DNA from 3 places in the Rossellomorea sp. KS-H15a genome. Region 2 is predicted to be linked to each of the others. Evidence: riboswitches for the same ligand, from Rfam matches in the RefSeq annotation. Region 2 holds a riboswitch; each other region holds the start of a gene.
What was found. Region 2 has a riboswitch for S-adenosylmethionine ahead of mmuP (S-methylmethionine permease). Riboswitches for the same ligand answer to the same signal wherever they lie in the genome.

Region 1: it holds a riboswitch for S-adenosylmethionine, as region 2 does, so the genes downstream of both, M1J35_RS01880 (sugar ABC transporter substrate-binding protein) here and mmuP (S-methylmethionine permease) in region 2, are expected to answer to the same signal.
Region 3: it holds a riboswitch for S-adenosylmethionine, as region 2 does, so the genes downstream of both, metK (methionine adenosyltransferase) here and mmuP (S-methylmethionine permease) in region 2, are expected to answer to the same signal.

What each region holds. Positions count from the first base shown of each region.
Region 1 covers NZ_CP096886.1:397,600-408,024, reverse strand. The annotation lists gene icmF (fused isobutyryl-CoA mutase/GTPase IcmF) at 1-2,554, shown strand, start outside; gene M1J35_RS01895 (hypothetical protein) at 3,043-3,225, shown strand; gene rpoE (DNA-directed RNA polymerase subunit delta) at 3,386-3,949, shown strand; gene M1J35_RS01885 (CTP synthase) at 4,403-6,007, shown strand; SAM riboswitch class I at 6,175-6,282, shown strand; gene M1J35_RS01880 (sugar ABC transporter substrate-binding protein) at 6,379-7,455, shown strand; gene M1J35_RS01875 (sugar ABC transporter ATP-binding protein) at 7,472-9,007, shown strand; gene M1J35_RS01870 (ABC transporter permease) at 8,976-9,962, shown strand; gene M1J35_RS01865 (DUF2529 domain-containing protein) at 10,014-10,425, opposite strand, start outside.
Region 2 covers NZ_CP096886.1:1,587,024-1,597,448, forward strand. The annotation lists gene M1J35_RS08175 (protein adenylyltransferase SelO) at 1-269, shown strand, start outside; gene M1J35_RS08180 (zinc-binding dehydrogenase) at 332-1,366, shown strand; gene M1J35_RS08185 (cysteine hydrolase family protein) at 1,546-2,118, shown strand; gene M1J35_RS08190 (TetR/AcrR family transcriptional regulator) at 2,264-2,893, shown strand; gene M1J35_RS08195 (ABC transporter ATP-binding protein) at 2,896-3,597, shown strand; gene M1J35_RS08200 (ABC transporter permease) at 3,630-5,813, shown strand; gene nei (endonuclease VIII) at 5,884-6,708, opposite strand; SAM riboswitch class I at 6,846-6,952, shown strand; gene mmuP (S-methylmethionine permease) at 7,045-8,457, shown strand; gene mmuM (homocysteine S-methyltransferase) at 8,426-9,376, shown strand; gene M1J35_RS08220 (Gfo/Idh/MocA family protein) at 9,530-10,425, opposite strand, start outside.
Region 3 covers NZ_CP096886.1:4,073,684-4,084,108, reverse strand. The annotation lists gene M1J35_RS20935 (alpha/beta hydrolase family protein) at 1-725, shown strand, start outside; gene M1J35_RS20930 (DUF2584 domain-containing protein) at 752-994, shown strand; gene M1J35_RS20925 (hypothetical protein) at 1,034-1,366, opposite strand; gene M1J35_RS20920 (biotin transporter BioY) at 1,532-2,092, shown strand; gene M1J35_RS20915 (GNAT family N-acetyltransferase) at 2,131-2,922, opposite strand; gene M1J35_RS20910 (lmo0937 family membrane protein) at 3,105-3,254, shown strand; gene pckA (phosphoenolpyruvate carboxykinase (ATP)) at 3,316-4,905, opposite strand; SAM riboswitch class I at 5,225-5,368, shown strand; gene metK (methionine adenosyltransferase) at 5,585-6,787, shown strand; gene M1J35_RS20895 (gamma carbonic anhydrase) at 6,901-7,416, opposite strand; gene M1J35_RS20890 (alpha/beta hydrolase) at 7,501-8,304, shown strand; gene M1J35_RS20885 (tetraprenyl-beta-curcumene synthase family protein) at 8,318-9,391, shown strand; gene M1J35_RS20880 (immune inhibitor A domain-containing protein) at 9,714-10,425, shown strand, end outside.

The sequences.
Region 1 (10,425 bases), 1.2 Mb from region 2:
ATCTATCGATCCAACGAAACAAAAAACAGGTGGAGCCCTACTTGGGGACCGGATCCGCATGAATGCGATCTTCAATCCCCGTGTTTACATGCGAAGCCTTGCTACACGTGGATCGAAGACGGAACTTTCACTGGCGATCAAGGACGCGATCAACGTCGTGAAAGCGGCAGGATATGACCTGATTATCGTGGAAACGAGCGGGATCGGGCAGGGGGATGCGGAAATCGCTGAGATCTGTGATATGTCCATGTACGTGATGACAAGTGAGTTCGGTGCCCCGTCCCAGCTTGAGAAAATCGATATGATCGATTATGCCGATCTGATCGTCATCAATAAGTTCGAGCGCAAAGGCTCTGAGGATGCGAGACGCCAGGTACAGAAGCAGTACCAGCGCAGTCATATGCTGTTTGATAAAGACCTTGATGACATGCCTGTGTACGGAACGATTGCCAGCCAGTTCAATGATCCGGGCACAAATGCTTTATTTGCAGCCATCATTGAAACGGTGAACAAGAAAATGGAGCTGGATTGGAAAACGGGCTTCTCGAAAGATGTCGATGTGGAAAAGCAAAACGTCATCATTCCAAATAATCGCCGTTATTATCTCCGTGAGATTGCAGAAACCGTCCGCAATTATCATAAAAAAGCAGAAGAGCAGGTAAACCTGGCACGCCGTTTGTTCCAGCTTGAAGGGGCAATCGAAGCGGTCAATGAAAAAGAAACGAATGACGGGGTCGTGACGTCCCTTCAAACATTGAAAGAAGAAGTCGAAAACAAACTGACATCAGAATCGAAACAGATTTTACAAAAATGGGATGACCTTAAAGAAACGTACAGCAAGGATCAATTCATCACAAAGATCCGTGATAAGGAGATTGTCACTGAATTAAAGACAAAGAGCTTATCCGGACTCGATATCCCGAAAGTGTCCCTTCCGAAATATAAGGACTACGGTCAAATTCTGGATTGGGTGTACAAAGAGAATGTTCCAGGCTCGTTCCCTTATACAGCAGGAGTATTCCCGTTCAAACGTAAAGGAGAGGATCCGAAGCGTCAGTTCGCCGGTGAAGGAACGCCTGAACGGACGAACCGCCGTTTCCACTACCTGTCGAAAGATGATGATGCGAAACGTTTGAGTACAGCATTTGATTCCGTAACCCTATATGGTGAAGATCCGGATCACCGTCCTGACATCTACGGAAAAGTCGGGGAGAGCGGAGTGAGCATCTGTACGCTGGAAGATATGAAGAAGCTGTATGCCGGGTTTGACTTGTGTGCTCCTTCCACATCCGTGTCCATGACGATCAATGGTCCTGCACCGATCATCCTTGCCATGTATATGAACACGGCGATCGATCAGCAGATCCGCATGAAGGAAGAAGAGCTTGGCCGCGTACTCACAGTCGAAGAGTATGTGGAAGTGAAGGAACAGACCCTTCAAGTCGTCCGAGGAACGGTTCAGGCAGATATTTTAAAAGAAGATCAGGGTCAGAATACATGTATCTTCTCAACTGAATTCGCCCTCCGCATGATGGGGGATATCCAGCAATATTTCATCGATCACAAAGTACGGAACTATTACTCTGTATCGATTTCCGGCTATCACATTGCAGAAGCGGGAGCGAATCCGATTTCCCAGCTTGCCTTCACATTGGCGAACGGTTTCACGTACGTGGAATACTACTTAAGCCGTGGAATGGATATCAATGCCTTTGCACCAAACTTATCGTTCTTCTTCTCGAACGGCCTTGACCCTGAGTATACGGTGATCGGACGTGTCGCACGACGCATCTGGTCGACGGTGATGAGGGATAAATACGGTGCGAATGAACGCAGTCAGAAACTGAAGTATCACATTCAGACATCAGGTCGTTCCCTTCATGCCCAGGAAATCGACTTCAATGATATCCGTACGACGCTCCAGGCGTTGATGGCCCTGCAGGACAACTGTAATTCCCTGCATACGAACGCTTATGATGAAGCGATCACGACACCGACGGAGGAATCCGTGCGCCGTGCCATGGCGATCCAGATGATCATCACGAAAGAACACGGATTATCGAAAAATGAAAATCCGCTTCAAGGATCGTTCGTCGTAGAAGAGCTGACGGATCTCGTGGAAGAAATGGTCCTCACAGAATTCGACCGCTTAAATGACCGCGGCGGCGTACTGGGATCGATGGAAACCCAGTATCAACGGGGCAAGATCCAGGAGGAATCCATGTTCTACGAAATGAAGAAGCATTCAGGTGAGCTGCCGATCGTGGGAGTGAACACGTACCTGAATCCGAATCCGCCTTCTGAAGAAGACATGGACAGTATGGAACTGGCACGTGCCACAAAAGAAGAGAAAGAGACACAAATCCATAATCTGCGGGATTTCCAATCACAGCACAAAGACAAAACCGAAGAAGCCCTCACCCGCCTGAAACAGGCAGCCGTGGGCGGAGGAAACATCTTCGAACAACTCATGGAAACCGTAAAAGTTGCCAGCCTCGGCCAAATCACACGCGCCCTCTACGAAGTAGGCGGCCAATACCGACGCAACATGTAACAACGAAAAGGAAAAAGAGACTACTGTAGGGGGGCAGTAGTCTCTTTTTTACAAATGGCTTATATTTGATGATCAGTATGCATAGTATGAATGATGGTGGTATGAAGCTTTTTTGGTAGCGTTTCAAGTAGATAGGTTGTTTACGGTTGCTTATAAAAAGACTTGATACTAAGTTGATTGAAGCGGAAGGCACTCGACTCCTTCGGGAACAGCGGGAAAGTTGAGACCCCGCAGGCGAAGCCGAGGAGGCTCAACTCACGCCCCGAGGAAAGCGAGTGCCTGAAGCGGAAATCAACCACGTCTCTCTCATAAAAAATGAAAAAGAAAGCCCAACAAGTTTAAAATCCCGCCAAACCGTCTATCCTTTATACGAAATCAACCAACTTTTAACATGAACTTAATACTTATAGGGTAAGATATCCTATATAATAAGAATTATCAGATAAGTAGACAGGGGAAGTACGATACATACGTTTGGATGTGAGAATGTGAAGACCATTTTACGCTGCATACTATTCATCATCACCATATACGCCGCCATCCTTTTATACCAATTTCAACTGGGTGCCATCCCATTTTTCCTGCTCTCTTTTTATCTATTTTATGAAGCGTTCAGGGTGATCAAAAACGGTCAAAAAGAAGAGAAGTTAGGAAATGGCAGACCATCCTGAAATCAGATGCGAAAAAAATGCGGGAAAATCGAGATATGTCTGGCATAAAGTGATTTATATTGTTTATAATGTTGAATATGGTTAAAATTGATAATGGAGAATTTTTGCCCTTTTTTACTCTACTTAGTAGAGTGTGAAATAGAGAAAGGAAGTGCGTAAAGTGAGTCTTAAGCAATTATCCAAAGAAGAATTGCGTCAAACGTCATTCATTGAATTGGCACATGAAATTTTAGTAGAGAAAAAGCAAGCGATGGCATTTGAAGAGATCGTAAGCGAAATCAAAGGTTTGCTTGAAATCTCTGATAAAGAGGTTAAGAGCCGTTTACTTCAATTCTACACGGACTTGAATATTGACGGACGATACATTGCCATGGGTGATAACCGTTGGGGATTAAGAGAATGGTACCCGGTTGATCAAATCGAGGAAGAGACCGTTCCAACGATGAAATCCAGCAAAAAGAAAAAAGCGAAGAAGAAAGACGAAGATCTGGATCTGGATGATTTCGATGATCTTGATGATGAAGATCTCGATTATGATGATCTGGACGATGCAGACGACGATGATGATTTGACGGATGACGACGACGATGTCGATGTTGATGATGCAGACGAGGATCTGGATCTTGATGAGGACGAGGAAGAGCTCGAAATCGATGAATTCGACGATGTCGACGATGAAGATGAAGACGAAGAAGACGAATTGGAAGAAGAGGAAGAGAAATAATCTCTCCCGAATCAGTATGGCTCCCGCCAGGCTTTTGGGCCTTCCGGGGGCCTTTTGATTTGCGTGAAATGAGTGAAAATTCTATCCCTTATTCTATGCTTGACTTCTACCTCTTAGGAAGGTAGTATTTTATTTGGGCTCCCTAAAAAGGGACAGATCACGTATATCACGCTCCCCTTACAAGATTGTAAGCGGGGCGTTTTTTGTTTTTATACAGAAGAATGCTTTGACATGACAAGGTTTTAAGTGTGAAGGATCGATTCTTTTAAGACCCCTTACATCTTTACGTATCTTGATAATAAGAGGCTGTCTTTTAGCTGGTTTATGCACTTGGTTTTATTTTGGGAGAATGGACTTGTCCTTCTTTGAACAAGATAAATTCATGACATGACTACATAAGAGACACCCTCTACTTTTTTTGAACCAAACTTACTTTATAAGGGGGACATATACATGACTAAGTATATTTTCGTAACAGGCGGCGTAGTGTCGTCACTAGGGAAAGGGATCACAGCAGCGTCCCTTGGAAGACTATTGAAAAACCGTGGAGTGAGCGTCACCATCCAGAAGTTCGATCCATACATCAACGTGGATCCGGGAACGATGAGTCCTTATCAGCACGGTGAAGTATTCGTAACCGATGATGGTGCTGAGACGGATCTTGACCTTGGTCACTACGAGCGTTTCGTTGACATCAACCTGACGAAATACAGCTCTGTGACAACGGGTAAAATCTATTCTACTGTTCTGAAAAAAGAGCGCCGCGGGGATTATCTTGGCGGGACTGTACAAGTCATCCCGCATATCACAAATGAAATCAAAGAGCGCGTGTACCGTGCCGGCCGCGAAACGAATTCTGATGTCGTGATCACGGAAATCGGTGGAACGGTCGGGGATATCGAATCCCTTCCATTCCTTGAAGCGATCCGCCAAATCAAGAGTGATGTCGGTCGTGACAACGTGATGTACATTCACTGTACGCTGATTCCTTATATCAAAGCGGCGGGTGAAATGAAGACGAAACCGACCCAGCACAGTGTAAAAGAGCTTCGCAGTCTCGGTATCCAGCCAAATGTCATCGTTGTACGTACAGAAATGCCGATGACCCAGGATATGAAAGACAAAATCGCGTTATTCTGTGATATCGATAAACATGCCGTAATCGAAGCAATGGATGCAGATACGCTTTACTCTGTACCACTTGCCCTTCAGGATCAAAAACTTGATGAAATCACGTGTCAGCACTTGAAGCTGAACTGCCATGAAGCAGACATGACCGAGTGGAATGAACTGGTTGACCGGGTGAAAAACCTTTCCCGCAAAACAAGGATCGCTCTTGTAGGGAAATATGTTGAATTACAGGATGCTTATATTTCTGTAGTGGAAGCCCTTCGTCATGCAGGTTACCATTTCGACAGCGATATTGAAGTGAGATGGTTGAATTCTGAGCTTGTCGACAACGAAAATGTGGCAGAGAAGCTTGCTGACGTGGATGGAATCCTTGTACCAGGCGGCTTCGGTGACCGTGGTGTCGAAGGAAAGATCGCTGCGACGCAATATGCCCGTGAAAACAAGATTCCTTTCCTTGGAATCTGCCTTGGCATGCAGCTCGCATCCGTCGAATATGCGCGTAATGTCCTTGGACTTGAAGGAGCACACTCTGCTGAGCTGAATCCTGAAACGCCATATCCGGTCATCGACCTTTTACCGGAACAAAAGGATATCGAAGACCTTGGCGGGACCCTTCGTCTCGGACTATACCCATGTAAGCTGACAAAAGGTTCAAAAGCCTATGCAGCCTACGATGGAGAAGTCGTATACGAACGTCACCGTCACCGTTTCGAATTCAACAATCACTACCGTGAGCAAATGGAAAAAGCCGGATTCATCTTCTCAGGCACAAGCCCGGATGGCCGCCTTGTGGAAATCATCGAGCTGAGCGACCACCCATGGTTCGTCGCATCTCAATTCCACCCGGAATTCACATCACGCCCGACACGCCCGCAGCCTCTATTCAGAGACTTCGTGGAAGCGTCCCTTGCGTATGGTGAGAAATAAGATTTGATTGATAGAGCCCTCCCGGTTTGGGAGGGCTTTTTTGTAGTGTTGGGTGATCATTTCCGGAGACCCGCCACAGAATTTTTTTAAAAAGAATATTGACAATATTTCCACATATCGTTAATATAGCGATTATAGCAAAAGCGAACACAACCAAATTTCATATTCTCTTATAAAGAGTTGGCAGAGGGACTGGCCCGATGACGCCCGGCAACCTACCGTTTATGACGGAAAGGTGCTAAGACCTGCAGGAAGCATTTCCTGAGTGATAAGAGCACGTTTATTTATACATAAACCTCTTTTCTCTTGGGAAAAGGGGTTTTTTTATTTGAAAAAATAGAGGGGGACACCCTCGGGAGGAGAAAAGAAAGATGAAAAAAGCGGCATCATTACTCGTATTAATCGCACTACTTTTCAGTTTGGCGGCTTGTCAGCCAAAGGTATCACAGGAGGCGGAAGCAGACGGCGGGGAAGCGACTTCCGATCATCCGTTAGCCAATAAAAAAATCGCCCTTATCATGCAAATCAATCTCGGGACATTTTCCGCTCAATACATTGAAGGGGTCAAGGAACAGGTGGAAAAGTTCGGGGGGAAGGTTCAAGTGTTCACTTCGGAAGGCGATCTCGCCAAAATGTCCTCTAACCTGGACGCGGCCATCAACCAGAAGTTTGATGGGATCCTGATCGACCATGGAACGAAAGGAGCACTGCAATCAGGGGTGGAAAAGGCGAAAGACCAAAATATTCCGGTTGTCGTCTTCGATGCGGACGTGGCATCAAAAGGAGTGACGGTCCTCGAGCAGGGGGACAAACAAATGGCTGAACAAACCTTGACGAAGCTTTCAGATGAGCTTGGCGGCAAAGGTGAAATCGTAAAAATTTGGGTCGCAGGCTTTGCACCCATGGAAAGACGTCAGGCGGCATACGAAGAATTTTTAAAGGGGAATCCGGATATTAAAGAAGTCGCGGCATTTGGAGCAGCGAGTCAGAATACAGCGCTTGATACACAGGCTCAGATGGAGGCGATCTTGAAACAATACCCAAACAAAGGGGACATCGATGCTGTCTGGGCAGCGTGGGATGAATTTGCGAAAGGGGCCGTCCGTGCAATTGAAGCGGCAGGAAGAGATGAAATCAAAGTATACGGAATCGACATGAGTGACGAGGATCTTCAGATCATTCAAAAAGACGGCAGCCCATGGGTGGCATCGGCAGCGGTAGATCCGAAAGATATCGGCAGGGTCCAGGTCCGCTTCCTTTATCAAAAGCTGAACGGGAAAGAAACGCCTGAAAAAGTGAAATTGGACCCCGTGTTCATTGAAAAAACTGCTTTACCGAAAGAATCGATTACAACGGATCAATTGAACGAGCATATTGAAGGATGGGGAGCGAGTGAGCAGGGGTATACAGATGAGCTGAAAGAGCTCGAATCTTCGTTCACAAACTAGAAAGGAGCTGGGATCGATGACGTCTCCACTATTGACTATGTCGGGTATCAACAAGAGCTTTTCTGGCGTGAAAGCCTTGAAAAATGCTAGATTCGATGTCCGGGAGGGAGAAGTTCATGCCCTGCTGGGAGCGAACGGCGCAGGGAAAAGCACCCTGATGAAAATTTTATCAGGAGCTTATGTCGGGGACAGCGGAGATATCACTCTTCTCTCTGAAAAAAGAGTCTATGAATCTCCGAAGGAAGCCAAGGAAAACGGCATTCACTGTGTCTACCAGGAAGTGGATACCGCCATCGTTCCCGAGCTCTCGGTGGCGGAAAATATCTGCCTGGATCATTTCTCGCAAAAAGGTTCCCTCTTCATCACCCAAAAAAAGCTGAAAAAAGAAGCAGAGGCGGCACTCATTAAGATCGGGGCCGAATCGATCCCCCTGCATCAGCCCGCCGCTTCGTTAAGTCTGGCTGAAAAGCAGTTGGTCCTTATTGCCCGTAGCCTTCTCCACAAAGCAAAAGTACTGATCCTGGATGAACCGACGGCACCACTTAGTTCTTCAGAAACAGAAAGGTTATTCCAGGTGATAGACGATTTGAAAGAAGAGGGAGTGGGGATCATCTTCATCTCCCACCGGCTGCCTGAAGTGTTTCAAGTTTCCGACCGCATCACCGTGATGAGAGACGGGGAGACAGTCGGAACGTATGAAACACATCAAACGAACTCCCACGAAATCATAGAGGCCATGCTGGGTGGGGCATTCCAGGCAGATTTCCAGAAGGGCTCCCTTGTCGCGGGTGAAACACTGTATGAGGTGAAGGGGCTCGACGATGGTCGGAAAGTGAAGGATATTCACTTATCGGTCAAAGAAGGAGAAATAGTCGGGGTGGCGGGCCTTGTCGGAGCTGGAAAAACGGAGCTTGCCAAAGCTTTATTCGGAACCTCACGCCTTGAAGGAGGAGAGTTCTTCCTCAAAGGGAGAAAGCTCAAGATTCACTCTCCCAAGGACGCGGTTCAAAATGGATTGGCACTCGTTCCCGAAGAGAGGCGGAAAGAGGGGCTCTTCATTCATGAATCGGTTCAGCACAATCTCAGCTTTCCTTCCTTGAAGAAAGTATCCAACGGGTTATGGATCAATAAGAAGAAGGAACGAAAGCTTGCTCAGGAAAAAATTCGCTCCCTTGGAATCAAGACCGCCCATGAGAATGTTCAGGCGAACTTTTTAAGTGGGGGTAATCAGCAGAAGGTGTCCATCGGAAAGTGGCTCACGGATGAGGCTTCGGTATTCTTATTTGATGAACCGACCAAAGGGGTGGACGTGGGAGCGAAAAAGGAAATCTTCTCCCTTATTCAAGACCTCGCCGAAAAAAGGAAGGCGATTCTCTACTTTTCCTGTGAGTTACAAGAAATCCTGGCGATCTCGGACCGGATTCTCGTCATGTATGATGGCCGGATCGTCAAAGAACTAACAAAAGAAGAAGCGACGCAGGAAATCATATTGTTTTATGCTTCAGGAGGGACGGATGTGCATGAAAGGCAAGATACTCGACTTACTATTTAAATACGGTGCCATTGTACTGATGGTGGTGATCCTCCTCTTTTTCAGCTTCTACAATCCCTTTTTCTTTACATACGGGAATCTGTCAGATATCCTGCGGTCGATTTCCATCGTCACACTGGTGGCCATCGGGGTCACCTTCACCCTCATTGTCGACGGCTTCGATTTGTCTGTCGGATCGACGGTTTCCTTATCCACGGTCGTGACTGCATCGTTGATGGTCTGGTATGAAGCCCCGCTGTGGATCGTCCTTCTCGCTCCATTACTGGTGGGGGCAGGGGTGGGGTTGTTCAACTCCTTACTGATCGTGAAATTCGGTATTCCCGATCTCCTCGCAACATTAGGGGCCATGTACATCATTTCAGGTGTTCACCGTACATATACAGAAGGTTATTCGATTTACAATCACATGCCCATGACAACCGGAGGCACGGCGCCGGGGGAATTCTCCGACACGTTCCTGTGGATCGGTCAGGGGAAATGGCTTGGCCTGCCGGTACCGGTATGGATCATGCTCGTACTGGTCGCGATTGTGTATGTGATCATGCATTTCACCACGTGGGGCCGTATCCTGTATATGACAGGGGGAAATGAAGAAGCCTCACGCTTATCCGGAGTCCGTGTGAAGAGAGTGAAGCTGATTGCCTACGTTTTGTCAGGCATATTCGCATCGATCGGCGGAATCCTGTTCACGGCCCGGGTCGGATCCGGTCAGATGGACGCCGGTGCCCCGCTGCTGATGGAAGCCGTCGCAGCCGTATTTGTCGGCTTTTCCGTCCTCGGTGCCGGAAAACCCAACATACTCGGAACCTTCTTCGGGGCAGCCCTGATCGGGGTCCTGCTGAATGGATTGACCATGATGAACCTCCCATACTATGCATTTGAAATCATCAAAGGAAGTGTATTGGTATTAGCGTTGGCCGTGACGTATATTCATGCGAAAAAGCGCAAAGGTTGAAAAAAATAAGAGAGGCATCCCGGTCGGGTGCCTCTCGATTACTTTCAGGAATTAGTCCTCATACTCCTCCAACATCTCACGGATCACAAACCCCAATGCGAAATAGAGATAAAGGGCAGCCATGCTTGACGGGAAACTCACGCGCTCACCGATTTCATCGCCGGGGAGCATCCCTTTGATCACTTTTGTATCCAGATGAATGTCAGCAAGGTCCACAAGACTCTCTTCCCCTTCCACCAATCCGGACACCGCTACAAAGGGCACACCTTCAGCAGAAAGCTTCTTCGCAAACGTCACTGCTTCTTCATCCGTCGAATAACGGGTGACGATCAGGACACGGTCCGCTTCAGTCAGTTCAACGGAAGAATCATATCGTTTAGCAGAAGGAAGCGGCTCGGCGCCGAACAGGGCTTCAGCGGTGACGGCTTCCATTTCCCGGTAGCCTTTTATATAGATGCTTCCT
Region 2 (10,425 bases):
AGGAACGATGGAAAGAAAGGCTGAGCAGACAGGACGAGACGATGGAAGCGTCCAAGCAGCGGATGCGCACGAGTAATCCGTCGGTCATCCCGCGTAACCACAGGGTGGAAGAAGCACTTCAGGCGGCAGTGGAAGAAGATGATTTCAGTGTCATGACCGACTTGCTTTCGGTTCTGGAAGATCCATACGCTTACTCTTCAGATCAGGAAGAGTATTGTAAGCTTCCGAGTCCGACGAATCGTCCTTACCGAACCTTTTGTGGAACTTAAAGGGGTTGAGGGTAAGGGTTTCGGCAACACTATAACCAGAAAAATGGAAAGGTGGAACGCACATGAAGGCCGTTCAAGTTACAGGATATGGAGATGTCAACAAGCTCGAAGTCTCTGAGATTCCGGTTCCCGTCCCTCAAAAGGGGGAAGTTCTTGTCAAAGTAAAGGCGTGTGCCATTAACAATACTGAAATCTGGATGAGAGAAGGCGCATATGGAACGGAAGAGAAGTCTGGGTGGAGGCCTGAAGGGGTTCAGTTTCCAAGGGTTCCCGGTTCGGATATCACAGGTGAAGTGGTAGAAGTGGGAGCGGATGTTTCCGAAACCATGCTGGGTAAAGATGTTGTCCTGTTCCCATTCACTTCAAGCGGCACGGAAGGAAGCGAACATATATCAGACGATATGTCGTTCATCGGCTCTGAATATGATGGGGGATATGCTGAATACGTCGTATGGCCATCGGAACTCTGTTATGACATGCCTCTCTCCACATATGAAGAAAGTGCAGTGTTTTCCGTCAGCGGTTTGACGGCCTGGCATATGGTGGAACAGATCAAGGCTCAGCCTTCGGAAACGATCGTCGTGACCGGTGCCAACGGCGGTGTGGGATCATTGAATGTTCAAATTGCTTCCAGGGTATTCGGTGCAAAGGTCATTGCCATAGTAGGGGACTTGGCTTTGGAAGACAGGATGAAAGAGCTCGGTGCGACACACGTATTGTCCTATAAGTCGCCAAACCTTGCCGGTGAAATACTTGATGTAAATGGTGGTCCGGTTGATTCTGTATTGGATGTAGTAGGGGATGCACTATTCGAAACATCCCTTGAAGTCTTGAAAAAAGGCGGCAAATTCTGTATATCAGGGTCGGCCGGTGGTCAGAAAACACAACTCGACTTCAGAACCCTTTATTTAAAGCATATCACGTTCTATGGTTCGGTCCTGGGGACAAGGGAAGAGTTCAAACGCATGCTTGCTGCGATCTCGGAAGGAAAAATCAAGCCGGTCATTGACCGGACGTTCCCGCTCGAGCAAGCCCGTGAAGCACAAACCTATTTTAAACATTCAGGAAAGCTGGGGAAGATCGTCCTGCTTCCCTGACATACACGCGATGAAGCTCGGAGTCGAATGTGATTCCGGGCTTTTTTTTGTTGTATGAAAGGATTGTAAGGGGGATAAGCCGAACTATACACATATAGGCTTAGGGCGGTTCATGATGAAAAAGATGACCGAACGACATCCGTTTAAAAGAGGACTAAAATCGTAAAGGGGTTTTGTAAGTGAAGCAGGCATTACTTGTCATTGATGTGCAACAGGAATTAGTGGAAGGCAACGAAAAGGAACAGGCTGTCTTTCAAAAAGAAAAACTGATCGAGACCATCAACAGAGTGGTCGCAAAGGCAAAGGGAGTGGACGCCCACATCATCTTCATCAGGGATAAAGACGTCGCAGGTGGTACCGGCGAAGGGTTCGGGGTACATCGGGACCTAGAGATTCCGGATCATGCCGAGGTATTCGATAAGCTTGCGACCAATTCATTTTACGGGACGCCGTTACTCTCCTTTTTAAAAGAAAAAGAGGTAGAGCATCTCGTGATTGCGGGCTGTCAGACCGAGTACTGCATCGACACGGCTGTCCGTTATGCGACGGTCAGCGGATTCGATGTCACACTGGTGGCAGACGGCCATTCCACCAAGGACTCCCAAGCGTTGAAGGCCGAGCAAATCATCGCCCATCATAATCTTGCTTTAAGAGGGCATTACAATGTGGATCATTTCTCGGATGTGAGACCATCCAGTGAGGAACTGTTCCAGCCAAAGCATGATGAGTATCGGAAGGAATATGGTATGTAAGAAGTACGAGCCCATTTCATTTGATGAAGTGGGCTTTATTATTTCTGAGACAAGCACGGTTTGACAATCAATATTCTTCCAGTTAAAATATGAATGTATTCATAAATAAACGCGTTCATATTTTATAACCAAAGGAGCATTGATCATGGCAGGATTACGTGAAGATAAAAAACGGCAAACCCAGCTGAACATCATGGAATCAGCAAAGAACATTTTTTCTCAAAAGGGATTCGAAACGGCTTCCATGGTTGAAATAGCGAAGGATGCAGGAGTGGGGACCGGTACCATCTATAATTATTTTCCTTCTAAGGGGTCTTTGCTATTGCGGATTTTCACTGAAGAAGCGGAGGGGATGAAAGAAGCGCTTCAAAATCCGTTTTCCTCAGAAGAGGGTGGAGATCTGGTAGAAAGTGTGGTTGGTGCCATGCAGGGATTTGCAGCATTTTTTCAGCATTATCCGAAAGCATTTTGGCGCGAGCTGTTTCACGTGATGACGGGAGAAGTGGAAGAGAGCATCCGGTTGAGACAGGGGTTATTCGGCATTGATGAAGAGATGATGAAGTGGGTCATGAATTTAATCGAAAGCCATTCAGATTGCTTTGCCGTAAAGATCGATCCTGAAGAAGCGGCTTATGCCATCTATAGTGCAGCCATGTCCGATACGATGTTCTATATGTATAACGAAGAAATGGATCATGAAGCTTACAAGGAGCAGTTGGCGAGACACATACGATTTTTATTTGAAGGAAAAATGAAATCGGGAAAGAAGGAATGAACATGAGCATCTTGAGCATCAATGGAGTTCATAAAACCTACCAAAGCGGTCAAACCACCTTTCAGGCACTGACGGATATTCATGTAGAGGTGGAGGAGGGGGAGATTGTCGTCATCCTCGGTCCCTCGGGTTCCGGGAAGTCCACATTGTTGAATGCCATTGGAGGCATTGACGCAATTGATTCCGGGAGCATTGTGGTCAATAAGAAAGATATCGGCCGATTGAGTGACCGAGAGCTTGTGGATTATAGAAGGGAAGACGTTGGCTTTGTCTTTCAAATGTATAATCTGATCCCGAATTTAACGGTCTATGAAAATATCGAGTTGACGGCTAATATCAGCCGGGAGGCAATGTCAATTCCGGAGGTGATCCATGCTGTTGGATTGTCGGGGATGGAGGATCGCTTTCCCCGTGAATTAAGCGGAGGGCAGCAGCAACGGGTGTCAATCGCCCGTGCCGTCGTGAAGGCTCCGAAACTATTATTATGTGATGAACCGACTGGAGCATTGGATTCGGTCACATCAAAAGATATTCTGCAGTTGATCGAGAAAGTGAATAAAGAATTTAAAACGACTGTCCTTATCATCACCCATAACCAGGCAATCAAAAGCATGGCGAACCGGGTTATCACATTGAAGGACGGAAAGGTAGAATCCGACTTTGTCAATGAACATCAAACCTCCGCTGAAGGGGTTGAGTGGTGATGCCTCTTCGGAAAAAGCTTTTTCGGACCATAATGGAAAAAAAGGCGCAGTTCTTTTCAGCGTGGTGTCTGATTGCCATCAGCTCCATCGTATTTTACGCATTCACAGCAGCCGGAGCAAATCTCATTGATAATCTACAGATATTTTTTAACGAGAATAAAGTAGAAGATGCGCAGTTCATGACACAACAGCCTTTGAATGAAATCGAAGAATTGGAAAAGGAAAGTGGCGCGGAAATCGAGCAAAGGATGGCAATCGATCTTCCATATAGTAAAGATTCGACTCTCAGGTTGTTGGATGAGACGGATGACCTCAATCTTCCTACTATAGTGGAGGGGGAAAAACTGTCTTCGGACCGTGATATATTAGTGGATAAAGGTTTCGCCAAAGCCCATGGTGTGGCGATTGGAAATGAGGTTGAACTGGGAGGGGAAACGTTCCAGGTTGCAGGCTATATGGCGATTCCGGATTACATCTATCCATTAAAGGATGAATCGGGTTTCCTGAAAAATCCGGATGCATTCGGTGTCGCCGTCGTGAAACCATCTGTTTTATCAAAGTGGGAAAATCACCGGATTTACTATAGTATCCGTCTACCGGATGCTTCTCCGGAAGAACTGAAGAAGAGGATCAATCAAACGAATCAGATCATTAAATGGACGGATAAAAAAGATAATAACCGCATTTCCTTCATCAAAGGGGATATTGCCGGTGTCAAAAAGATGGGACAATTTCTTCCGATCGGTATTTTATTCATTAGTATGGTGATCATTCTTATATTATTGTGGCGCTTAATGAAGAAGGAATATGTACAGATCGGTACATTGTATGCCCTCGGCTACAGGAAAAGGGAAATTATCCGTCATTATCTTTCTTATGCCGGAATTCTTGCCACAACAGGAAGCGTGGTCGGTACGTTCTTTGGCTGGATATTCCTGCATCCATTGCTTTCCACTTTCGCGGCTTATTATAATCTGCCTGTACTGGATGTGAAACTGCATGTGGGTTATTTACTTGTGAGTATGTTTCTGCCACTTGTGCTGTTCATCCCGTTTACCTATTACTTGGTTCACCGTGTCTTGAAGATCCCGCCGGTGAGTTTGATAAAAGGTGGGGAACGAAAGGTCAAAGTGAAAAGGCTTGAGCGGTTGTTTAAAATGAAGAAGCTGCCGTTCCACCGGAAATTCGTGATCAGGGAAATCATGAGAAACCTTCCCAGGGCACTGTTTTTAATCATAGGTGTGATGTTTGCGACATTATTATTGTTGTTCGGATTCGTCACCAAGAATTCGATGGAGTACCTGGTGACATATCATTTTCAGCAAGTATATGACTATGAGTATAGCTATCTATTCAATGCTCCACAGACCATAGAGCCGGAATCGGGACAGGTGGGATCCGTGGCACCATTTACGACAGATGAGGAGAGTGTCATGATCACTGGCCTGAAGCCGGACAATACAGCCATTCGATTGCAGGACGGAAGCGGAGAAAGGCTGACATTCGATTCAGTGATCATGAATAAATCACTTTCAGATAAATTGGGGATTCAAGAGGGGGATTCAATTCATGTGACAAATGAATTGACGGACAAATCCTTTACTCTCACCATTGATCACATCGCTGAATCCTATCTTGGAAATATGATCTATATGCCACTCGATGAATTCAACCGATTAAATGATTATCCTTCGGGAAGTTATATGGAAATTTATTCAAACAAGGAACTCCACTTACCGGAAGATCAGATTGTCTCGATGACAAAGTCATCCGATACGATTGACGGTTTCAAGGAAATGATCAAGCCGTTGAACTATGGTGTGGTAGCGATTGCCCTTGTTGCTGCCATCATTGCGGTCATCATCATCTATATATTGATTTCATTATTAATCGAGGAAAATTCATTCAAAATTTCACTCATGAAAGTCATCGGCTACCGGGAGAAGTCGATCATGAACATGATGATCGGCTATAACATTTGGTTTATCATCCTTGGGTATGCGATAGGCATTCCCGTGACGATATTCTCGATTTCAGCCTTTATGAATTCCATCACTTCAGAAATGAATGTGACGATTCCTGTCAGGTTGGATTGGATGAGTGTCATTATCAGTTTCATCATCATGATCCTATCGTATTATGTTTCCCTGTGGCTGAATCGTCGGAAATTAAAAGGGATTTCAATGAAAGAAGCGATTAACCGGAGTACGGAATAGAAACTGTGGTTTGACGTTAAGCGGATAAAAGGGTCCGTGGCATTAAGATTGCCACGGACCCTTTTATCGATCATACGATTCCCTGACAAACCGGACAATGGTAAAGCCTTCTTGAAGAGGCCACCGTCTTCTCGATTTCGCTTCCACAGATGAAGCAAGATTCCCCTTCACGGTTAAAGACCCAGTGACGATAGCGGGATCGCTTCACACCTTTGGCTTTCAGTTTCTGTGCAAGGACGGGATCGTTAGTGATCCCCCCCGTTTCATACGATTGCTTTACTAAATCCATGATGGCATGGGCAGCTTTGTTTAATTGATCTTCCGTACAGTCTACAGGCCTTAGGGAAGGGTGTATGCCGGCAACAAACATAACTTCAGATCGCAAATAATTACCGATTCCGGCGACAAAGCCTTGATCAAGCAATAAAATCGACCATTTTCGGTTTCGGAATCTTTTATCTTTCATCCGCCCGACCAGCTCATCTACGGATACCTCTTCGCTTAAAAGGTCTGGACCGACTTTTGAGATGAATGGGTGAGATGGCACCTCTTCGTCCCTGAGAACCTCGATATCCGACGCACTATAGAGAAGGGCGGATTTTTTCTCGTTATGTAGGGCTAATCGGAGCTGACGATTTGTTTTAGGATAATTGTAGGTGTTTCTGATATACCATTTTCCGTAAAGTTGATTGTGGGAGTAGATGGTGTATCCATTATCAAAGCGGATGAGCATGGCTTTTCCTTTCGTATCGACTCTTCTTACGATAGACCCCTTCAGCAGATCTTCGTAGTCTTCTAAATGAGGGAAAGCAAAATAAACATCTTCCACTGTTTTATTTATAAGAGCACGCTCAACGTTATCGGCAGCTCTTCTGATTTCTGGACCTTCTGGCATGGCGGTTTCTCCTTTTTTACTTAGTTGTTCCCTTTTTATTCCTCAATGTAACCATTGGATGGGCTGGGCTATTCATCCGTTTCAGGGTATTGACATTATTCCGATATATTGATAAAGTTTTAAAAAATCAAAATATTTTCTTATCCAGAGAGGTGGAGGGACTGGCCCTTTGAAGCCTCAGCAACAGGTCTGCGAAGATACTGTGCTAATTCCAGCGGGTGATTCAAACCCTGATAGATAGGAGCAATCTTTTATTTGTCGGTGACGCACTCGTTCAGGGTGCGTTTTTTGTTTGTTCACTCATTCCTCAATTAACTTAGAAGGAAGGGTGTTTGTATGGAAAACGCAGGACAGAGTTTCAAAAGAAAGATGAAGACACGGCATTTAGTGATGCTGAGTCTTGGAGGGGTGATCGGAACCGGGCTTTTCTTGAGTTCGGGTTATACCATTCATCAGGCTGGTCCATTTGGGACCATCCTTGCATATTTAATCGGTGCGCTGGTGGTGTATCTCGTGATGCTGTGTTTAGGCGAGCTATCTGTCCATATGCCGGAGACCGGATCCTTTCATAGTTATGCTGCAAAATTCATTGGTCCGGGGACCGGTTATACAGTGGGCTGGTTATATTGGCTGACATGGACGGTGGCATTGGGGTCGGAGTTCACGGCGGCCGGCTTGATGATGCAGCGCTGGTTCCCTTCGATTAGTGTGTGGATTTGGAGCGCGGTCTTCGCTGCGTTGATTTTTTTCCTTAATGCATTGTCGGTGCGTTTTTTTGCTGAATCTGAATTTTGGTTTTCTTTAGTGAAAGTGATTGCGATTGTGGGGTTTATTGTGATTGGGGCAGGGGCGATCTTCGGGTTCATCCCCCTTGGTCATTCAGAGCCCGTTCCATTTTTCTCGAATATCACCGATTCAGGGTTATTTCCGAACGGGGCATTTGCCATCTTGATGACCATGCTTGCCGTGAATTTTGCTTTTTCAGGAACAGAACTGATCGGAGTAGCGGCGGGAGAAACAGAGAATCCATCCAGATCGATTCCTAAAGCCATCCGCACTACGCTTGTGAGATTGATTCTCTTTTATGTAGGGACGATTGTCGTATTATCTGCATTATTACCGAGCCAGTCAGCCGGTGTATTGGAAAGCCCTTTTGTCGCAGTGCTTGGACGGATTGGAATTCCTTTTGCCGCAGATATCATGAATTTTGTCATTATCACGGCTATCTTATCAGCGGCAAACTCAGGTCTGTATGCTTCCTCCAGAATGCTATGGTCTCTGGCTGATAAGCAAACGATCTCCCCGATTTTTGCCAAATTGACTGATAGGGGGATCCCTCTTAATGCGATTGTATGTAGCATGCTTGGAGGGGGACTGTCCTTGCTTTCAAGCATCATTGCACCGGGGACGGTCTACATCGTATTGGTTTCGGTCTCAGGTCTTGCCGTCGTGATCGTGTGGATGAGCATCAGTGCTGCCCAATTTCTATTTCGAAGACAATACATAAGGGAAGGAAACGATGTGAAAGACCTGGCCTATCGGACGCCGCTCTATCCACTGGTTCCCGTTACGTCATTTCTGCTTTGTCTCGCTTCCTGTATCGGCATTGCCTTTGATCCCACTCAGAGGATTGCCCTTTATTGCGGGATCCCGTTTATCGCCCTTTGCTATGGAAGTTATTATCTAACACAATACGTGAAGAAAAGAGGTACAGATCATGTCGAAGCAACTGAAGCTGAATCCCATTGAGGAGATTTTACAAACACATTCCCTGATGATTTTGGATGGAGCATTAGCCACAGAGCTGGAATCACATGGCTGTGATTTAAATGATCCCCTTTGGTCAGCCCGTGTACTCCTAGAAGAACCGGAAGCGATTCAGAAGGTTCATGCTGATTATTTCCGTGCGGGAGCCGATTGTGCGATTACAGCCAGCTACCAGGCATCGGTGGATGGTTTTCTGAAGCGTGGAATAGAGAAACCTGAAGCGCTGGAGTTAATTAAGAAAACAGTTACTCTTGCCAGACAGGCTCGGGATGAATTTTGGAAGGAAAAGAAGGTGAATTGGGATCGTCCGAAACCAATCGTCGCCGGTTCTGTAGGACCTTACGGGGCATACCTTGCTGACGGCTCTGAATATGTAGGGGACTATGGTGTAAGTGATCAACTTTTAGCAGATTTCCATTATCCGAGAATCAAGGCATTAGTGGAGGCGGGTGCTGATGTGCTGGCATTCGAAACCATCCCATCTTTCCAGGAAGCAAAAGTACTCGCTTCGCTTTTAAAAGAATTTCCGGAAACTTGGGCATGGCTGTCTTTTTCATTAAAGGATGGAGAGACGATAAGTGATGGAACGGGGATTGAAGAGTGCGCGCGTGTGTTCAATGATCATGAACAAATCGCTGCGATTGGTGTGAATTGTACACCGATTCCCGCGGCTAAGCTTGCGATGAGCGTACTAAACAAGCATACTGATAAGCCAATCATTGTGTACCCCAACTCAGGTGAAACGTACGAAGCTGAGACTAAAACGTGGAATGGGGAGGAAGCCTATTGTGCGTTTGATGAGGATTCAGTAGTTTTGTATGAAGCAGGAGCCCGTATCATTGGTGGTTGCTGCCGTACACATCCGGGGGATATTGAGGCGTTGGTGAAGAGGTGGAGGTAATCCATATGCTTACATGCAAAGGCCCAAGTGGTGAACCACTTGGGCCTTTGCATGATTATGGCTACTATTATTGAATAGAAAACCTCTCTTTGGCGAGATATAGGGGGTGGGTTACGTGCCCCTCCCACTATGGCAAGGCTCCCCTTCGTTCAATTAGTCGACCATTCCCACAATTCTTTCACAAATCTCATGGGTGATCAAAGAATCCTCGATGGAAGGGTCCGGTTCCTGCCCTTTTTCCACACATTCGAGGAAGTGATCGACCAAATCATAGAATCCCCGTTTATACAGCGTGGGTTCCCAATCCCCAAAGGAGGAAACACTCATTTCTTTGTTATGATAATGTGTCGTTTCAACAAGGCTGTTGACGACATATTTGTGATGGCCTGCAGAGTATTCGATGATTTCTTCCGTCACGCCTCCGTCACGATTCATGATGCCGACTGCCGTACAGTCTTCACCGATGAGCTGTATGACGAGATGGTGAAGGAGATCTCCTTTTTTCAATGACTGAACCTTTACATCTTTTACAGTTGAATCCATCAGGAAGCGGAGAGTGTCTACTACATGAATGAAATCTTCGACAACAAATCTTCTTGCCTTGTCCGGTGCAGCAAACCTATTTTTCTGCATCAACAAGAAGCTCGGTTTCCCGTGCTCTTTCAGTTCCTTTACCTTTGGAATGAAGCGTCGGTTGAATCCAACCATGGCAATCTTCCCGTTCTCTTTTGTAAGTTGAACGATTCGTTCGGTTTCCCTGAAGTTGAGGGAGATCGGTTTGTCTATGTATACATGAATGCCGTTCTCAAGGAGCTTCTCCGATATTTCATAGTGGGCTTCAGTGGCAGTACTGACGAAGGCAGCATCGATGTTTGCTGCTATCAGTTCTTCAACCGTCTGAACCCTTTTCTCCACTCGATATTTATCTCCAAGTGCATGTAGCGTCTTGGCATTTCTTGTGCAAAGGACCAATTCAATGCCTTCTTTTTCAGATAGGACAGGAAGATAAGCTTTCTTTGCGATGTCCCCTAATCCGATAAGACCGATTT
Region 3 (10,425 bases), 1.9 Mb from region 2:
AATTATATGAAATTACCTATCTATCCTCGGGACTGAGGGTGAAGGGCTTACTGGCTGAGCCTGTGTTAAAGGGTACATACGACGGTTTCCTTTATTTAAGGGGAGGGATCAAAGGTGTCGGCATGGTCAGGCCCGCCAGGATCGCTCAGTTTGCATCACACGGATTCATCGTGTTTGCGCCATATTACAGGGGGAACCTGGGGGGAGAAGGGAATGAAGATTTCGCCGGGGATGACCGTGAAGATGCTGTTGCAGGCGTAGAACTGTTGAAAAATCACTCCCGGGTCGCAAAGAATCGTATCCATGTTTTCGGCTTCTCGAGGGGCGGTGTCATGGCCCTGATGGCAGGGATCGAGTCGAAGGACGTGACATCCATCGTCACATGGGGAGGTGTGTCTGATATGTTCTTGACGTATGACGAACGAAAGGACATGCGGAGAATGATGAAGAGGGTGATCGGGGGAAGTCCGAATAAAGTGCCCGAACGATACGAATGGAGGACTCCCCTGTATTCACTTGAAAACCTTGAAGCGCCGGTCTTGATCATTCACGGGGAAAAAGATCAGAACGTTTCCGTCGAGCATGCATATAGATTAGAAAAACGATTGAAGGAGCTCGGGAAACGGGTTTCGTCCCATTATTTCAAAGAGTTTACGCACTACTTTCCGCCACGGAAGAATCAAGAGATCGTTTCCCTGCTGGCATCATGGATGAAAAATCAATAAACTAATAAGGATTGAGGTCATATAAGATGGGCATGGGTCTTGAGTTGAATACGATGATTGTGACAAAAGGAAAAGAAATGAGGAAAGAAGAGAATTTGTTTCAGCTTCAAAAGGATGGATATCGCCTCTATCCGATGCATCTTCCCATAGATGTGAAAAAAACGAAGCACAGTGATCCGAGTGGTTTCGGGAGAATTGAAAAGATGGAGTGGAAGGATGAGAAGACGACGATCGTCTACCGGCTCATTTCCCTCAATTCCACCAATTGAAAACGGAAGGCTGTAAACAAATGCTTACAGCCTTCCGTTTTATTTGATCTCCTCATATAGCAGATAGCGGTTATCCTTCGTTTGTGCGATTAGATAGTTCTTGTGGTCTTTTACGCTATAAATGGGGGTACCTTCCGCCAGCGTATTGGCGGTGAAATTATTGACGGGGTGATACTTGGTTTCGATCTTTTCTTTAATGGATCCTACCTTTTTCTGAAGGGTGAGTTTCTTCTCGGCAGATACCTTTACATACTCTTTGTCGTTCACGACCATCATATCCCCATACCCGCATAATTCATACGATGCAGGTTTCTTCTCCCCGCAGGCACTCAATAGGAATACACATAACACTAATACGGCCAGACGCTTCATATGTCTCCTCCTTTTCCATTCCGCACATACTCAAAAGATATTCAAGCTTGTACGCTAACATGATATTTTTTCCGCTTTTTTTATGAAAATGGTGCTTCCTTAATTCCTTGGATTTGTGTAAACTTAATGGTATAAGAAGTTTACATACATAAGGGGGATTTACAAATGAATGGAGAAAAACTGAGGATGATTATTCACTGTGCCATCTTTGCTGCCATGACAGGAATACTCGCACAGATTGAAATACCACTGCCACTCGTCCCCATCAGCGGCCAAACCCTGGCTGTCGGGATCACGGCTACGATACTTGGAAGCAGATACGGGGCGCTGGCCCTGATATGCTATGCGGCACTCGGCGCGGTAGGGGTCCCGGTGTTTGCCGGTTTCAGTGGAGGGGCACAAGTCCTGGTCGGTCCGACCGGAGGCTATATCTTCGGGTTTATCATTGCGGCTTACTTTACAGGACTCATTCTTGAAAAAACGAGATTTACGATTCCGATGGCGATAATCGCCAACACCGTCGGCATGATCATCACGTTAATTCTTGGGACCATCCAACTGAAATTTGTGGCGGATCTTGGCTGGAGTCAGGCGATGGCAGCGGGGGTTTATCCGTTTATCGTCGTGGGACTCATTAAAGCATTCCTGGCAAGCTGGATTGGAATCACAGTGAGAAAACGCTTGGTACAGGCGAAATTGATCCAGAACCGGAACGTGGCAGCATAATAAAAAAGTGGACTCCTATTTTTAGGAATCCACTTTTTTTAGTTGAATTTATACATTGACCAATAACCAATGTCTTTAAAGCCGATACGCTTATAAATTTTTCCTGCTTCAGGATTGTCATAAAAGAGGCATAGTTCTTTTCCTTCGTTCAACACGTCACGGCAAAGCTTTGTCATGCACTCTGTTGCGTAGCCCTTTTTCTTGTATTGGGGATGTGTGCATACGGCGACGATCATGGCGGACATGCTGTTTTCAGCTGTTGTGGAAGCGGAAGAAACGAACTTTCCGTCCTCTTCTACATAGTAACTGCGGGCTACGCCCTTTTCCATCCCATGCTTTCTTTTCTCTACGGTAAAGTCTCCTCCGCTGAATTCCGGGATAGCGTTCAACAGTTCCACGAGTTGCGGCAGATTGGTGAAAGAAGCTGCTTTCACATGAGGAAGCTCCCGGTCTTCCATAGAGGATGCACTGTCACATTTGGCGTAATACATATGTCTTTTCGAATTGATTTCCCTGGATAAGAAGGGTTCAACTTCAGTGACAATCCGTTTCAATCCTGAAACGATGCTGTAGTCTTCTGTTCCGTTGATAATGGCGGCAAAGCCTTCTGCGTCAAAATCCCCCATGGAATAAGGGATGAAATTTTCCCTGTATTTGAGGAGGATCCCCCGGAGATTTCCTTCCTCATCAAAATCTCCCCAAATCTTCTGGAAATCCTGTTCAAACCCAAAGGCTTCGATGTCCCCGATGATGAACAAGTTCTCAGCAGGCTGCTGCTGAATGAGTCGCTGACAAATAACATGATCTTTCTCTGTAAGCTGTCTGATCATCTCAATTCCCCCTGTAAAATTTAATCATAATCATACCAAAATTAGTAATATTTAGTAAAGTGTTATTTTACTTTGGAATCGAAAAAAAGAATAGGGAAATGGTAGTGGTTTTAAATTTCATCTTTTAGGGAAACTTATGAGCAATACTCGTTTTTCTATAACAGTTCTAAGGAGGAGCACACATGCTTTGGACCATCATCGGAATCTTATTAGTTCTTTGGTTACTAGGATTGATCTTTAAAATCGGTGGAGCCGTCATCCATGTTCTACTGATCATCGCCGTTGTCGTATTCTTATTCAACAGAATCACCGGCCGGAAAAAAGGGCTATAACGATAACAAAGGTCCGTCCCTCAGATTTGAGGGACGGACCTTTGTATGTTAGTTAAGTGATTTATTTAACGGACGGGCCGCCTTTTTGTTCGATGTCAGAAGGGACGTTCGAGAATTTCTTGAAGTTCTCGTTGAATTTGTGAGCAAGTTCTTTTGCTTTGACTTCATAAGCCGCTTCATTGGACCATGTCTTCTTAGGTTGAAGTACTTCGTCTGGAACACCAGGAACGTGAACCGGGATGTTCAGACCGAAAATCTCGTCTGTTGCCGTTTCCACATTCGTAAGTTCACCCTCAAGTGCCGCCTGTATCATGGCGCGGGTGTAGGAAAGCTTCATGCGATTCCCAACTCCGTATTCTCCGCCGGTCCAACCCGTATTCACGAGGAATACCTGTGCATTGTGCTCATCGATCTTCTTACCGAGCATTTCTGCGTAACGAGTGGCAGGAAGCGGAAGGAATGGAGATCCAAAGCAAGTTGAGAAAGTTGCCTGTGGTGAAGTGATTCCACGCTCCGTACCTGCAAGCTTCGATGTATATCCACTTAAGAAATGATACATTGCCTGTTCTTTTGTCAGCTTGCTGATCGGAGGTAATACGCCGAAAGCATCAGCTGTTAAGAAAACTATCGTATTTGGGTGTCCTGCGATACTTGGTTCCACGATGTTTTCCATCGCTTGAAGGGGGTAGGCAGCACGCGTGTTTTCTGTTAAAGTGTTATCATCATAATCCGCGATGCGGGACATATCATCAAGAACGACATTTTCAAGGACCGAACCGAAACGGATCGCATCAAAGATCTGAGGTTCTTTTTCACGTGTCAGCCCGATGCACTTAGCATAGCATCCGCCTTCGATATTGAATACGCCGTTCGGGGACCAGCCGTGCTCATCATCACCGATCAAGCGGCGGTTTGGATCAGCGGATAAAGTCGTTTTCCCTGTACCGGACAATCCGAAGAACAATGCTACATCGCCTTCACGACCTACGTTCGAAGAGCAGTGCATGGAAAGGATGTCGGATTCAGGAAGTACATAGTTCATGACCGAGAAGATGGATTTTTTCATTTCACCGGCATATTCGGTACCGCCGATCAACACGATCCTTTTTTCAAATGAAACGATGATGAACGTTTCAGAGTGAGTGCCATCCACTTCTGGATCAGCCTTGAAGTTCGGTGCTGAAATGACGGTGAATTCAGATTGATGATCTTTTAACTCCTCTGTTTCCGGGCGGATGAATAATTGGTGGGCAAACAGATTATGCCAGGCAAACTCATTGATCACCTGGATCGGTAGTCTATGTTTCGGGTCGGCACCTGCGAATCCTTTAAATGAAAATACTTCTTCTTTTTCTTTTAAGTATTCGATGACTTTCGTATATAATTTATCGAACGATTCCGATGAGATCGGCTGATTGACAGAACCCCATTCGATTTTATCTTTCGTCGTTGGTTCTTCAACAATAAATTTATCTTTAGGAGAGCGTCCTGTGTATTTACCAGTTTCTGCTCTGATTGCACCTGATGAAGTTAAAACGCCTTCATTTCGTTGAAGGACCTTTTCGACTAGTTGAGAAACAGATAATTGTTCCTGGATGTTTTGACCATTAAGTAATTCCGTTAATTCATTAGACATGCTCACTGAATTCATTCGAACCCTTCCTTTATATAAATTTATTTAAATGGTATCGTTTACTTTACAAAAATAGTATAACACAATCAAGCTATTAGTCTATACTATTTATTTAATTTTATAATGTGTCTTCATTTTGTCACATTTCTTGACCGAATAAAGCATGTTTCTTCTTATTTATATGAAATGCACCTCGCAATGTTTAGCCTCATTACCCCATTAGGTTATGTAGATGATAAAAAACAGGCTGAAACCACGAAATGAATGGTTAAACCTGTCATTCAAAAAAAGTTGACACCACTTGTCCTAACCGTTATCATTGTTCCTTGAACGGATACTCTTATCCTGAGCTGGTGGAGGGAGCAGACCCTATGAAACCCAGCAACCTGCTAAATAGTGAATGGATCCATTTCTTTAATGAATCCGATTAAGCGAAGGTGCTAAACTGAGGCAAGGTCTCTAAAACCTTGAACGATAAGAGAGAAAAGGCGCGGCTATGATCTGAAACCTTTCCTCTGAAACTTTTTTCCCCGAGGAAGGGTTTTTTCTGTTTATAGTGGACCACATGCACATAAATCATGATTTATTTATAAAAGAATCATGTTTACTTCATACTACTTAGGGAAATGAGTACCGTATCTGTTTACTGTTTTGTCAGAAGAATCGTTCTGACAAATATGCTTAAGGAGGAACCTTGATGTCAACTAAACGTCGTCTGTTTACATCTGAGTCCGTAACCGAAGGACATCCAGATAAAATTTGTGACCAAATTTCTGATTCAATTCTTGATGCAATTCTGACCAATGATCCGAATGCACGTGTAGCGTGTGAAACGTCTGTCACAACGGGTCTTGTGCTTGTTGCCGGTGAAATCACTACGAATACGTATGTTGATATTCCGAAAATCGTTCGTGAAACGATCCGTGAAATTGGCTATACACGTGCGAAATACGGCTTTGATGCTGAAACATGTGCAGTTCTGACTTCCATTGATGAGCAGTCTGCCGATATCGCTCAAGGTGTCGATCAGGCCCTTGAAGCCCGTGAAGGTCAAATGACGGATGAAGAAATCGATGCAATCGGTGCAGGTGACCAAGGATTGATGTTTGGATTCGCTTGTAATGAAACGAAAGAGCTTATGCCTCTTCCGATTTCCCTTGCCCACAAAATCTCCCGTCGTTTAACAGAAGTACGTAAAGAAGAGATCCTTCCTTACCTTCGTCCGGATGGAAAAACACAAGTAACCGTTGAATACGATGAAAACGATAAGCCGGTCCGTATCGACACGATCGTTATCTCTACTCAGCATCACCCTGAAGTGACGCTTGAGCAAATCCAACGCAACCTGAAAGAATATGTCATCGACCCGGTTGTACCGAAAGAACTGATCGATGAAGAAACGAAATATTTCATCAACCCGACTGGCCGCTTCGTAATCGGTGGACCACAAGGTGATGCAGGTCTGACAGGACGTAAAATCATCGTTGACACTTATGGTGGATACGCACGTCACGGTGGCGGTGCCTTCTCTGGTAAGGATGCAACGAAAGTGGACCGTTCAGCGGCTTATGCAGCGCGCTATGTAGCGAAGAACATCGTGGCAGCGGGACTTGCTGAGAAATGTGAAGTTCAATTAGCGTATGCAATCGGTGTGGCGAAGCCCGTATCCATCTCCGTTGATACATTTGGAACAGGGAAAGTGTCAGAAGATGTATTAATTGACGTTGTGAGCAATAACTTTGACCTTCGTCCTGCAGGAATCATCAAGATGCTTGACCTTCGTCGTCCGATCTACAAGCAGACAGCTGCTTACGGACACTTCGGCCGTAACGATCTTGATCTTCCTTGGGAACGCACGAACAAAGCAGATGCGTTGAAAGCAGAAGCATTAGCTGAATAAGGAAAGATAGAAGAGACCAACACTTTTTGGGGTGTTGGTCTTTTTGTTGATGATCAAAAGAAAATCTTCCATGAGTATTCTCAAGGAGGATGGGGTATCCCAAGTATAGGAAGTTAAAACGGTTTGATGTTCTTATAATATTGTCCTTTTTCTGCGTATTCTCTTGAAATGCGCTTCATTTCACTGATATCGTGCTCATTGAGCTCCCTCACGACTTTTGCCGGCCGTCCGAAGGCAAGGGTATTTGGCGGGATGACTTTCCCTTGTGGGACAAGGCTTCCGGCTCCGATGAACGCCTCTTCGCCGATTTCGGCATTATCAAGGATGATGGAGCCCATGCCGATCAATGCCTTTTTCCTGATTTTACAGCTATGTAGGATCACCCCATGGCCGACGGTCACTTCATCTTCAAGGATAAGAGGGTTATTTGGACTCTGATGGAGAATGGAGTTATCCTGTATATTTACTTTATCCCCGATTTTTGTGGGAGCGACATCCCCCCTGATGACGGTATTGAACCAGATACTTGATTCTTCACCGATCTCCACGTCCCCTGAGATGGTGACATAATCGGCGATGAATGCCGAACGGGCGATGATGGGTTTCTTATCATAATACGGATAGAGCATTTTTTACTACCCCTTTCAATAATATTTATTATAATAATGGTAGCAGAATTCATTCATGGAGAGAACTACAAAGGAGGAATTGCCATGTGGAAATGGGAATCAGATCAAGAGGCAAAGGCAGTCATCGTCATCATTCATGGAGCGATGGAACATCACGGAAGATATGGTTGGCTCATTGAAATGTGGCGTGCATCAGGCTTTCACGTCGTCATGGGTGACTTACCCGGTCAGGGAATGACGTCAAGAAGCCAAAGGGGACATATCGATTCCTTTGATGAATACATTGTGGAAGTGAAGGACTGGGTCCAGGCAGCCTATCAATTTGAACTGCCCGTCTTTGTGATCGGCCATAGTATGGGCGGGCTAATCGCCATACGACTCCTGCAGGAATCCCATGTGAACGTAGCAGGTGTCATTTTATCCTCGCCGTGTTTAGGATTGGTTACGACCCCGGCTAAACCGGTCGAGCTATTATCCCTCGGTTTAAATAAAATCGCTCCGATGGTGAAGTTCCCCTCAGGATTAACCATCGATATGGCGACCCGAAACGCAGATGTCCGGGAAATCGACAGCAATGATACGCTTTATATCACGAAAGTATCTGTCCGCTGGTACAGGGAGCTTGTACAGGCGATGAAGCAAGCATTTGCCAACCTGGAAAAAATGCCAGACGTCCCATTGCTTGTGATGCAGGCAGGGGATGATAAAATCGTCGAAAAAAAGACAGTGAAAAAATGGTTTAATGAGCTGTCATTATCTGAAATGCATTACAAAGAATGGCCAAAGTGCTATCATGAAATTTATAATGAACCTGAAAGAGAAGAGATCTATGAGTATTCTAAGATCTTCATTGAAAGCAGATTGAAAGCGCTGGGATACATTTTGTAAAAGAGGTGATGAAATGTCGATACCAAGTGATCCCTTTTCATTAATGACAAGAGTGTACCGCACCGTTTTTCCCATCGTGCACGAAGAATTGGACGGCTGGAAAAAGCGGGCGGAAAAAATACCGAATCAGGAACTGAGGAATCAGGCACTTGCGAGCATCCAGCATAAAACATTCCATTGCGAGGGAGGATCGATCCTTTCCCTTCTGGCATTGGAGCATAAAGCAGATACGATCCGGTTCATCGTCGCGTATCAGACGATCAGCGATTACCTGGATAATCTGTGCGATCGCAGTGTGTCCCTTGATCCCGATGACTTTGCCCTCCTGCATCAGTCCATGAAGGATTCCTTGACGGTGGGGGCAGAAGCTGTCAATTATTATGCTTTAAGAAGGGACCAGGATGATGGAGGATACCTGAGGGATCTGGTCCTGACATGTCAATCCGTTTTGCGCAACTTACGCCATTACGAAAGCATCAAGGATGATCTCCTTGAACTGTGTGAGTATTATTGTGATCTGCAGATACATAAACACGTGAAGAAAGAAGAGAGGGTGGCCAGGCTTCAAGGATGGTTTGAAACCCACCGCCCGAACCTGCCTGAAATGGACTGGTATGAGTTTTCCGCTTGTTCAGGTTCGACCCTTGGCATCTTCTGCTTGGTCTCTTATGCCAATCGAAGTGATTTCAAGCCTTCGTATACGGAGAAAATCAAGCGGGGCTATTTCCCGTATATACAGGGATTACATATTCTTCTCGATTACTTCATCGATCAGGATGAGGACCGGGAAGGGGGAGATTTAAACTTCTGCTTCTATTATGAAAATGATGAGCATTTAAAAGAGCGACTCATCCATTTTCTGCAGAAGGCCGATGAACATACCCATGAGCTTCCCCATGCTCACTTTCACCGTTTGATCAATAAAGGACTCATCGGAGTCTATTTGTCTGACGAGAAAGCCAGTAAACAGGCAAGCGTCCAATCCTTCTCCAAACAATTCATCGGAGAAGCCGGCTGGATCACCAAATTCTTCTACCTGAACGGGAAAATCTACCGCAAATGGAGAAACCGCAAAAAAACATCTTAATAGACGATCGAGGGACGGACCTCCAAAATACTTCGGAGGTCCGTCCCTTTTTCTGTCTGTTTTGCCCAACCAAAGTTGGACACGGTTATCCAATATACGACTAAAAATACCATATTTATACATAAATTTTTTGTTGATTTTTCTATTTTTGTGACAATAGTCCTTTATTTATGTCGAGTGTACATGGATCCTTTTGACTATATCCTTTTTATTTCGTAATACTAAATAACCAAATACTATCTGAATATATTTACTTTTCAGAATAGTGGAGTATATTGTAGTTAGTGTAAAAATTTAGTACATAACTAAGGGGGAATCGTGCTTGAAATCACGTAAAGTATTATCCATGGCCATGGCTGCCGCGCTTAGTGTAGGGGCATTTGCTGTACCTGCATCAGCTGCAACCGTAGGACCTCAGAATGTATTAGCGAAGCCAACGGTGAAATATGATCATAAGCATGGAGGAGCGTTTGATTTAGGGATTGCGAATGATGATCGACTGATCGAAATGCTGAAGGAAGAAGGCAAGATCAAGAAAAATGCTTCTGCTGCAGAGGCACAAAAGGGACTGCAAAAATTCCTGGAAGCCAAAGCAGAATCAGCTGAGAAGCAAGCAGATGAAGGTGAAGGAGAACTTCATAACGAAGAAGCAGAAGCGAAAGCAAAGCTTCAAAAATCCATGAAAGACAATGGTGTAAAGAACGGTAAAGGAAATAAACTTGGACATGCAAAGAAGAACTCTCCTGACCCGGTAAAGGAAGAAGCATATGATGGTGAAAAACGTACCGATGAAGTATTGGTACTTCTTGTAGACTATCCGGACAAGCCTCATAATTCCATGACGGCTGATGAGACGGATATGTACTATGAAGGGGAGGATGCTTACTCCCGAGAACACTATCAAGATATGCTATTTGGTACTGGAGGATGGAAAGGTCCAGATGGAAAGACATACGTTTCCATGAAGCAGTACTATGAGCAGCAATCTGGTGGAAGTTATTCAGTGGATGGAAACGTTGCAGGCTGGTACACAG